2 regions of the Halobacillus sp. AWM4_238 genome follow, and region 2 is predicted to be linked to the other one. Evidence: a T-box and tRNA genes for the amino acid it is inferred to sense, from the RefSeq annotation. Region 2 holds a T-box; the other holds one or more tRNA genes.
What was found. The T-box of region 2 lies ahead of leuS (leucine--tRNA ligase). A T-box ahead of a tRNA ligase gene usually reads a tRNA of that ligase, here a tRNA-Leu.
Positions count from the first base shown of each region.

Region 1: it encodes a tRNA-Leu, which carries the amino acid that the T-box ahead of leuS (leucine--tRNA ligase) is inferred to sense. The anticodon was not compared.

Region 1 is NZ_JBSWSY010000002.1:3,436,698-3,442,029, forward strand. It holds gene ACXACN_RS17125 (Tex family protein) at 1-191, shown strand, start outside; gene cmpA (cortex morphogenetic protein CmpA) at 237-347, opposite strand; gene ACXACN_RS17135 (SprT family protein) at 423-866, shown strand; tRNA gene ACXACN_RS17140 (tRNA-Asn) at 1,042-1,116, shown strand; tRNA gene ACXACN_RS17145 (tRNA-Ser) at 1,121-1,211, shown strand; tRNA gene ACXACN_RS17150 (tRNA-Glu) at 1,221-1,292, shown strand; tRNA gene ACXACN_RS17155 (tRNA-Asp) at 1,307-1,383, shown strand; tRNA gene ACXACN_RS17160 (tRNA-Gln) at 1,391-1,465, shown strand; tRNA gene ACXACN_RS17165 (tRNA-Lys) at 1,571-1,646, shown strand; tRNA gene ACXACN_RS17170 (tRNA-Leu) at 1,655-1,736, shown strand; tRNA gene ACXACN_RS17175 (tRNA-Leu) at 1,785-1,872, shown strand; tRNA gene ACXACN_RS17180 (tRNA-Arg) at 1,942-2,018, shown strand; tRNA gene ACXACN_RS17185 (tRNA-Pro) at 2,023-2,099, shown strand; tRNA gene ACXACN_RS17190 (tRNA-Gly) at 2,131-2,204, shown strand; tRNA gene ACXACN_RS17195 (tRNA-Ile) at 2,223-2,299, shown strand; rRNA gene ACXACN_RS17200 (16S ribosomal RNA) at 2,420-3,984, shown strand; rRNA gene ACXACN_RS17205 (23S ribosomal RNA) at 4,156-5,332, shown strand, end outside.
Region 2 is NZ_JBSWSY010000002.1:1,952,604-1,957,935, reverse strand. It holds gene ACXACN_RS10060 (lysophospholipase) at 1-577, shown strand, start outside; gene ACXACN_RS10055 (tetraprenyl-beta-curcumene synthase family protein) at 634-1,674, shown strand; gene mnmM (tRNA 5-(aminomethyl)-2-thiouridylate-methyltransferase MnmM) at 1,701-2,276, opposite strand; T-box leader at 2,392-2,607, shown strand; gene leuS (leucine--tRNA ligase) at 2,660-5,074, shown strand; gene ACXACN_RS10040 (rhodanese-like domain-containing protein) at 5,196-5,332, shown strand, end outside.

The DNA of each region.
Region 1 (5,332 bases), 1.5 Mb from region 2:
TTGTGGACTTCGGTGCTTTCGTAGATATTGGTGTGAAACAAGATGGGCTTGTCCATATCTCAAAGCTTGCCAACAAGTTTGTAAAACACCCCATGGACGTAGTAGCGGTAGGGGACGTTGTTACCGTTTGGGTGGATCAAGTGGATGTACAAAAACAGAGGATTGCTTTGACCATGATCAATCAAGGGTGATTCTATATGAAACTGCCTGGAGAGAGATTCTTTCCGGGTAGTTTTTTATTTGTGTAGATGCTGATAGTAATACCAGCATTGATTCAGCATTTTTATCTGATATTTGTCTTTGTTCAAGAATGCTTTTGTCATTTGGTTCTTCAACCAGGAGGGCATAAGAAGTCATCTCCTTCATATTCAACTTTTTTCATTCTTATGATACAGTATGCAAAAGACAAGGGAGGTGTTCCTATGACAGATCAGGAATTGCAGCAATGGACAGACGAATTATCAAAAAAACATTTTGACAAGCCTTTTGCTCATGATGTATACTTCAATTCTCGTCTTCGGACGACAGGAGGAAGATACATTCCTTCTAAAAAAGTGATTGAAATCAATCCGAAGTATATAGTAGAATTAGATGGTGTCGAATTAGAAGGCATCATTAAACATGAACTTTGTCATTATCACCTTCATATTGAAGGGAAAGGTTTTGGGCATCGTGATCCTGAGTTCAAGGCATTATTAAAAGAAACAGGTTCCCCAAGACATTGTTCACCTTTACCTTCTGAAAAAAGAGGGAACTTCCACCACTATGTTTGTACAAAATGCGGACAAACATACAAGCGGAAAAGAAGGGTGGACACGAAACGCTTCGGTTGTGGGAAATGTAAAGGCAATATAAAAAAGAAGTAAATTTTCCATTGACGAAAGATTCACCACATGTTAAATTAGGTAAGTCCTAACAAAACAAGCCAAAAACACATGAAAAACGACTTAAATATTCATGAAAAAAAGGTTTGACACCGCGGACAAAATGTTATAAGATATAAAACGTCGCTGATAAACAGCAACGGACATTACGAACTATTCCAACGTAGCTCAGTGGTAGAGCAATCGGCTGTTAACCGATCGGTCGTAGGTTCGAATCCTACCGTTGGAGCCATCACGGAGAAGTACTCAAGTGGCTGAAGAGGCGCCCCTGCTAAGGGTGTAGGTCGCGTAAGCGGCGCGAGGGTTCAAATCCCTCCTTCTCCGCCATTTATTTTTGGCCCGTTGGTCAAGTGGTTAAGACACCGCCCTTTCACGGCGGTAACACGGGTTCGAATCCCGTACGGGTCACTTAACCTTATAGAGGTCCGGTAGTTCAGTTGGTTAGAATGCCTGCCTGTCACGCAGGAGGTCGCGGGTTCGAGTCCCGTCCGGACCGCCACTCTTTTTGGGCCATAGCCAAGCGGTAAGGCAACGGTTTTTGGTACCGTCATGCGCTGGTTCGAATCCAGCTGGCCCAGCCATTTTCTTTTCAAAAAAGAGTTGACAAAAAGCTGAATAAGTTATATGATGTTTCTTGTGCTTCAAAAAACAACAACGTCATTGAGTGTTACAGATTCCTTTAAAAGGAGCCATTAGCTCAGCTGGTAGAGCATCTGACTTTTAATCAGAGGGTCGAAGGTTCGAATCCTTCATGGCTCACCATTTATTATGCGGGTGTGGTGGAATTGGCAGACACGCTAGATTTAGGATCTAGTGCTTCACGGCGTGGGGGTTCAAGTCCCTCCACCCGCATTATCCAATTATCATGATCAGCATCCCATTGTTTACTACAGCAATTTTGCGGTCGTGGCGGAATCGGCAGACGCGCTAGGTTGAGGGCCTAGTGGGAGGTAATCCCGTGGAGGTTCAAGTCCTCTCGGCCGCACCAACTTTTTTAAAAAAAGTACTTGCGTCAACACACAAAAGATGTTAAGATAATAAATGTCGCTTTTTTAATGCGCCCGTAGCTCAATTGGATAGAGCGTCTGACTACGGATCAGAAGGTTAGGGGTTCGACTCCTCTCGGGCGCGCCATTAACGGGAAGTAGCTCAGCTTGGTAGAGCACTTGGTTTGGGACCAAGGGGTCGCAGGTTCGAATCCTGTCTTCCCGACCATCGAAATCCTAAATAACAATTTGATACACTTGCGGGTGTAGTTTAGTGGTAAAACCTCAGCCTTCCAAGCTGATGATGAGGGTTCGATTCCCTTCACCCGCTCCATTTTATTGAATGTCATCGGGGCCTGTAGCTCAGTTGGTTAGAGCGCACGCCTGATAAGCGTGAGGTCGGTGGTTCAAGTCCACTCAGGCCCACCATGATTCATTTGATCTTTGAAAACTGAACGAACCAACCAGTACGTCAAAACATTTCTTCTTTATAGAAGGAATTTGAAACAAAGCACATTCGGTGTGCAAATGAGCAAGTCAAACTTAACTTTTATGGAGAGTTTGATCCTGGCTCAGGACGAACGCTGGCGGCGTGCCTAATACATGCAAGTCGAGCGCGGGAAGCGAGTGGATCCCTTCGGGGTGAAGCTCGTGGAACGAGCGGCGGACGGGTGAGTAACACGTGGGCAACCTGCCTGTAAGATCGGAATAACCCCGGGAAACCGGGGCTAATGCCGGGTAATACTTTCTTTCGCATGAAGGAAAGTTGAAAGATGGCTTCTTGCTATCACTTACAGATGGGCCCGCGGCGCATTAGCTAGTTGGTGAGGTAACGGCTCACCAAGGCGACGATGCGTAGCCGACCTGAGAGGGTGATCGGCCACACTGGGACTGAGACACGGCCCAGACTCCTACGGGAGGCAGCAGTAGGGAATCTTCCGCAATGGACGAAAGTCTGACGGAGCAACGCCGCGTGAACGATGAAGGTCTTCGGATCGTAAAGTTCTGTTGTTAGGGAAGAACAAGTACCGTGCCAATAGAGCGGTACCTTGACGGTACCTAACGAGGAAGCCCCGGCTAACTACGTGCCAGCAGCCGCGGTAATACGTAGGGGGCAAGCGTTGTCCGGAATTATTGGGCGTAAAGCGCGCGCAGGCGGTTCCTTAAGTCTGATGTGAAAGCCCACGGCTCAACCGTGGAGGGTCATTGGAAACTGGGGAACTTGAGGACAGAAGAGGAGAGTGGAATTCCACGTGTAGCGGTGAAATGCGTAGATATGTGGAGGAACACCAGTGGCGAAGGCGACTCTCTGGTCTGTTTCTGACGCTGAGGTGCGAAAGCGTGGGTAGCAAACAGGATTAGATACCCTGGTAGTCCACGCCGTAAACGATGAGTGCTAGGTGTTAGGGGGCTTCCACCCCTTAGTGCTGAAGTTAACGCATTAAGCACTCCGCCTGGGGAGTACGGCCGCAAGGCTGAAACTCAAAGGAATTGACGGGGGCCCGCACAAGCGGTGGAGCATGTGGTTTAATTCGAAGCAACGCGAAGAACCTTACCAGGTCTTGACATCCTTGGCCAACCCTAGAGATAGGGCTTTCCCTTCGGGGACCAAGTGACAGGTGGTGCATGGTTGTCGTCAGCTCGTGTCGTGAGATGTTGGGTTAAGTCCCGCAACGAGCGCAACCCCTAATCTTAGTTGCCAGCATTTAGTTGGGCACTCTAAGGTGACTGCCGGTGACAAACCGGAGGAAGGCGGGGATGACGTCAAATCATCATGCCCCTTATGACCTGGGCTACACACGTGCTACAATGGATGGTACAAAGGGCAGCGAAGCCGCGAGGTGTAGCAAATCCCATAAAACCATTCTCAGTTCGGATTGCAGGCTGCAACTCGCCTGCATGAAGCCGGAATCGCTAGTAATCGCGGATCAGCATGCCGCGGTGAATACGTTCCCGGGCCTTGTACACACCGCCCGTCACACCACGAGAGTTGGCAACACCCGAAGTCGGTGAGGTAACCTTTTTGGAGCCAGCCGCCGAAGGTGGGGCCAATGATTGGGGTGAAGTCGTAACAAGGTAGCCGTATCGGAAGGTGCGGCTGGATCACCTCCTTTCTAAGGATATAACGGAAACGTACTGTGTTGGTTGTTCAGTTTTGAGAGATCAAACGATCTTTCAACTTGTGAACCTTGAAAACTGGATAAGGAATCATTGTCTTCATCTAACGATGAGACATTTGATGACAAGACATCTAATTGAAATTGTAAACGTCTTTTCACGACGATAGTTAAGTGAATAAGGGCGCACGGTGGATGCCTTGGTACTAGGAGCCGATGAAGGACGGGACTAACACCGATATGCTCCGGCGAGCCGTAAGTAGGCTTTGACCCGGAGATTTCCGAATGGGGAAACCCACTGTTCGTAATGGAACAGTATCCTATACTGAATACATAGGTATAGGCAGGCACACCCGGGGAACTGAAACATCTAAGTACCCGGAGGAAGAGAAAGCAAACGCGATTTCCTGAGTAGCGGCGAGCGAAACGGAATCAGCCCAAACCAGAAAGCTTGCTTTCTGGGGTTGTAGGACACTCCATTGGAGTTACCAAGGAGGAAGATAGACGAATCGATCTGGAAAGGTCAGCCAGAGCAGGTAACAGCCCTGTAGTCGAAATCTTTCTCCCTCCGGAGTGGATCCTGAGTACGGCGGAACACGAGGAATTCCGTCGGAATCCGGGAGGACCATCTCCCAAGGCTAAATACTCCCTAGTGACCGATAGTGAACCAGTACCGTGAGGGAAAGGTGAAAAGCACCCCGGAAGGGGAGTGAAAGAGAACCTGAAACCGTGTGCCTACAAGTAGTCGGAGCCCGTTAATGGGTGACGGCGTGCCTTTTGTAGAATGAACCGGCGAGTTACGACCGTATGCGAGGTTAAGCAGTAGAAGCGGAGCCGCAGCGAAAGCGAGTCTGAATAGGGCGAGTGAGTATGCGGTCGTAGACCCGAAACCGTGTGATCTACCCATGTCCAGGGTGAAGGTCAGGTAACACTGACTGGAGGCCCGAACCCACGTAAGTTGAAAATTACGGGGATGAGGTGTGGGTAGGGGTGAAATGCCAATCGAACACGGAGATAGCTGGTTCTCTCCGAAATAGCTTTAGGGCTAGCCTCAGAATAGAAAGTCATGGAGGTAGAGCACTGATTGGACGAGGGGCCCCTATCGGGTTACCGAATTCAGTCAAACTCCGAATGCCATAGACTTTGTTCTGGGAGTCAGACCGTGGGTGATAAGGTTCATGGTCGAGAGGGAAACAGCCCAGACCGCCAGCTAAGGTCCCAAAGTGTGTGTTAAGTGGAAAAGGATGTGGAGTTGCTTAGACAACCAGGATGTTGGCTTAGAAGCAGCCATCATTCAAAGAGTGCGTAATAGCTCACTGGTCGAGTGACTCTGCGCCGAAAATGT
Region 2 (5,332 bases):
CATTATGATGTGGATCCAACAAGCAGACCCCAACAAAAAAATCTTTTTGATGGGGCATAGTATGGGTGGCCTTGCCGTTGTAAGGACGATGGAGATCGCACAACCGAATGTAGATGGTGTCATTCTTTCTTCTCCTGCATTAGGACTTTTGAAAAAGGCGAGTCTCCCCTTGGAAGTCCTTTCCTCTATTTTAAACACGTTCATTCCATCATTAAGAATTAAGGCCCCGCAGGATCCCGAATATATCACTCGTAATAAGGACAAAATTATAGAGTTTCAACAAGATCCTTTGATTATAGATAAAGTCTCTGTTCGCTGGTATCGTGAGTTTCAAAAAGCGACGAGAGAGGCGTTTTCTGATATCGAGCGTTTTCCTGATCTGCCATTACTAATGATGCAGGCCGAAGAAGATTATATGGTGAAGATCGAGAGCACAGCCGAATGGTTCGGTAAAGTTCCGGTAAAAGAAAAAAGGTATAAACAGTGGCCGGGCCTCTATCATGAAATATATAATGAGCCTGAATGGAAAGATGTCTATCAGCACACGCTATCCTTTTTAGAGGATCATCTAAAGTAAATCGGTGAGGAGGATTTCTTTTGACACGTGCAGTCCCAGGTAATGCCGTCTTTTTGATGTACAGAGTATACCGAAATATTTTTCCCGCTGTTCACAACGAATTATCTTACTGGATCGAGAAGGCGAAATCGATTCCTAACGAAGAACTTAGAAGTCAGGCTTTGGCAAGCATAGAAGAAAAGACGTTTCACTGTGAAGGTGGATCGATCTACTCCGTCCTTTCACGGGGCAACGATAAACAAACCATCCGCTTCATCGTTGCTTATCAAACCATTAGTGATTACTTGGACAACCTCTGTGATCGTAGCACCTCCATGGACCCGGACGATTTCCGCATGTTGCATGAATCAATGATTGACGCGCTAACTCCGGGGAATCCATTACAGGACTATTACCAATACCGGGAGGAGCAGGATGATGGAGGGTACCTTCATGACCTAGTGAGGACATGCCAGCAAGTTCTTTCAGAAGCGGAAGATTACCCAACCGTTAAGCAGCAAGCGGTAAAGTTAGGGAAGTTGTATGGGGATTTGCAAGTGCATAAGCATGTGATTGAAAATGAAAGGATTCCCAGACTGCAAAATTGGTTCAAACGCTATCAAGAGGAATGGCCAGAACTGAGCTGGTATGAGTTTTCGGCGTGTACAGGATCTACCTTAGGGATTTTTTGTCTTGTTTCCTATACGTTGAGTGGAAAGATGAACCCATCGTTATCCAATCAGATTGAAAGAAGTTATTTTCCTTATATGCAGGGATTACATATCTTGCTCGATTATTACATTGATCAAGAGGAAGATAAAAAAGAGGGGGATTTGAATTTTTGTTCTTACTACGACCATGAAGATGAAATGAAGAGACGTTTCAGGTACTTTGTTGAAAGGACGCACGAGGAAATCCAAAGGCTTCCAGATGCACCCTTTCACCAGATGATCCATGAAGGTCTTGTTGGTATGTATTTAGCTGATCGTAAAGTAGGCAGGCTTTCCAATGCTAAAGGCTTTGTGAAAGAGATGTTGAAAGTGAGTGGCAAAAAAGCAACATTCTTTTATTACAATACAAAGATGTACCATAAATTAAAGCCTGGTCGGGAGTTATAAGCGACCAGGCTTTTGTGTATGAATTTTTAAGAGAGCTTCTCGATCGCTAAGATAAATGGGGGAGTTCTCTTTTTATTAATGAATCCGTAATGAAGGACTTGGTAGAGCTTAGAATCCAACTCAGACACATAGTCCACAATGGCGTCTTTTTCTTCGGTTCCCCCGGGGTGTCCATGGTAAACAACGAGAACGATCACTCCGCCTTTTTTCAGAGTAGCCAGCACGTTTTCAACGGACTCGATGGTTCCTTCAGGTTTAGTGACTACACTTTTATCGCTGCCTGGCAGATATCCTAAATTGTATATAGCAGCGGATATATTGGTTAGGTGTTCGTCTTGTAGGTATTTTTGAACGTGCGCATGGGAATCATGGATAAGGGTTGTATGGTTTGCAAATCCATGCTTAACTAAACGCTCCTGAGTGTTGGAGATGGCTTTTTCCTGTACATCAAAGGCGTAAACATGACCTCTCTCTCCGACCAGTTCTGCTAGAAAAGTCGTGTCATGGCCATTGCCGCATGTTCCGTCTATGACGGCATCTCCAGGTTCTATTGTTTTTTTCATCAATGAATGGGCATAGTCTAAAATTCGTTCTATTGTCATGAGGCATCCTCCCATAGTGTTGTTCTTTAGTATTGTAGCACGAATAGAACGCTTATGTAGATGAGCGTATGCCGCTTGACAAAGCTGATTTCATTCATTAATATACGGTTATAATAGGATGACGTTGAAAAGGAGTAGTAGTGATTTTTTCAAGTGATAGAGAGGCAGCGGCTGGTGGAAGCTGTCCTTGAAGATTACGAACTCGCCTTGGATGTCGCAGAAGTGAACAAACAGTAGTTTCTGCCGGTGTGGTCGCCGTTATTGACGTCAAGTTGAACACATTAGTGTTAATTTGGGTGGTACCGCGGGAATCAAGCCTCTCGTCCCATATTGGGATGAGGGGCTTTTTATATTTTTTAGAGAGATTATGAGGAGGTAATGAAATGGCTTTTGATCATAAGACCATTGAAAAGAAATGGCAGAAATACTGGCTTGAAGAGAAGACATTCAAGACAGACAGCTATTCAGACAAAAATAAATTCTATGCGTTGGATATGTTCCCCTATCCATCTGGTGCAGGTTTACACGTAGGGCACCCGGAAGGATACACAGCTACAGATATCCTTTCCCGTATGAAGCGTATGCAAGGATATGAAGTGCTGCATCCGATTGGTTGGGACGCTTTCGGTCTTCCAGCAGAACAATATGCACTGGATACAGGAAATGACCCTGAAGAATTTACAAAACAAAACATCGACACGTTCCGTCGTCAAATACAGGAATTAGGTTTCTCCTATGATTGGGATCGTGAAGTGAATACAACAGATCCTGGTTATTATAAATGGACACAATGGATCTTTTTGAAACTCTATGAAAAAGGTCTCGCCTATATCGATGAAGTAGCGGTGAACTGGTGTCCGGCTTTAGGGACTGTACTCGCTAACGAAGAAGTCATAGACGGGCGAAGTGAACGAGGGGATCACCCGGTCGAACGTCGTCCGATGAAACAGTGGATGCTGAAAATCACGGCTTATGCAGATCGTCTTCTAGAAGACCTGGAAGATTTGGATTGGCCGGAAAGTATAAAAGATATGCAAAGAAATTGGATTGGAAAATCAGAAGGCGCAGAGGTGACTTTTGACATTGATGGTTTCGATCAATCCTTTGATGTCTTTACAACTCGTCCAGATACGTTGTTTGGAGCAACCTATGCCGTTGTTGCGCCTGAACACCCACTGGTCGATGTTATCGTCACTTCTGAACAGAAGGATGCGGTAGCCGAATATATCGAAAAAGCTCAGAACAAGAGTGATCTTGAGCGTACGGACTTGGCTAAAGATAAATCAGGTGTCTTCACTGGTGCTTATGCGATCAATCCAATCAATGGGGAGAAACTCCCGATCTGGGTAGCTGATTATGTACTGATGAGCTACGGCAGTGGGGCCATCATGGCGGTTCCTGCCCATGATGAAAGAGACTTTGAATTTGCTCAGAAATTTGATCTTCCAATCATTCCGGTTGTAGAAGGAGGAAATGTAGAGGAAGAAGCGTACACAGGAGATGGTCAACACATCAATTCTGACTTCCTGAACGGACTTGGGAAAAATGAAGCCATTACAAAAGCCATCCAGTGGCTTGAAGAAAACAGGAAAGGCAAGCAACAAACCACCTACCGACTTCGTGACTGGCTCTTCAGCCGTCAACGCTATTGGGGTGAGCCTATCCCTGTCATTCACTGGGAAGACGGGTCGATTACAGCAGTCAAAGAAGAAGAACTTCCTGTCAAACTTCCGAAGACTACAGAAATCAGACCGTCCGGTACAGGGGAGTCCCCGCTAGCAAATATTGATGAATGGGTCAATGTCGTGGATCCTGAAACAGGGATGAAGGGACGCAGAGAAACCAATACCATGCCTCAATGGGCGGGTAGCTGCTGGTATTACCTGCGTTATATTGATGCCAATAATGAAGAAACATTCGCGGATTACGAAGCATTGAAAAAATGGCTTCCTGTTGATGTTTATATTGGTGGTGCGGAGCACGCAGTACTTCACTTGTTGTATGCACGCTTCTGGCACAAAGTCCTTTACGATGCAGGAGTCGTGCCAACGAAAGAACCATTCCAAAAGCTATTCAACCAAGGCATGATCCTTGGAGAAAATAATGAAAAAATGAGTAAGTCCAAAGGGAATGTCGTCAATCCTGATGATATCGTCCACTCTCACGGAGCAGACACTCTGAGACTTTATGAAATGTTTATGGGGCCACTAGATGCTTCCGTGGCATGGTCTGAGAACGGTTTAGATGGTGCGCGTCGATTCCTTGATCGTGTATGGCGATTGTTCGTTACCGAAGGCGAATTGTCTGAATCCGTCAAACATAATACTGACGATAACACGTTGGAGAAGGTCTACCATGAAACCGTGAAAAAAGTGACGGAGAACTTCGAAGCGCTTCGGTTTAATACAGGTATTTCTCAAATGATGGTCTTCATCAATGATGGGTATAAAGCAGAAGTCTTACCGAAAGAGTATGTAGAAGGATTTGTTAAACTTCTCTCTCCTGTCGCTCCACACCTTGCAGAAGAACTTTGGCAAAAGCTTGGTCACTCAGAAACGATCAGCTATCAGCCTTGGCCGAAGTTTGATGAATCCAAACTCGTTGAAGATGAAGTGGAAATCGTTGTTCAGATTATGGGTAAAGTGCGTGCGAAAATGATGGTGAATAAAGAAGCTTCTAAAGAAGATCTCGAGAAGCAGGCACTTGAAAATGACGACGTCAAGCAGTGGCTGGAAGGTAAGACAATAAGGAAAGTTATTGCAGTACCAGGAAAGCTGGTTAACATTGTAGCGAATTAAATGGTTTGAAAGCGCCCTGTTCTTTAGAGCAGGGTGCTTTATTTGTAGTGGTCATATGCCTTGACTTTCATTAACAGTAAATTAGAATAAATGTGCAAACGATTAATATGGAGGGATAACCATGAATCAAATCAAAGAAATCACACCTCAACAAGTGGAAGAGAAAATAAACAATAACGATGACTTTACCCTGATCGATGTTAGAGAAGATGAAGAAGTAGCTCAAGGAATGGTGCCGAATGCTAAGCACATACGCCT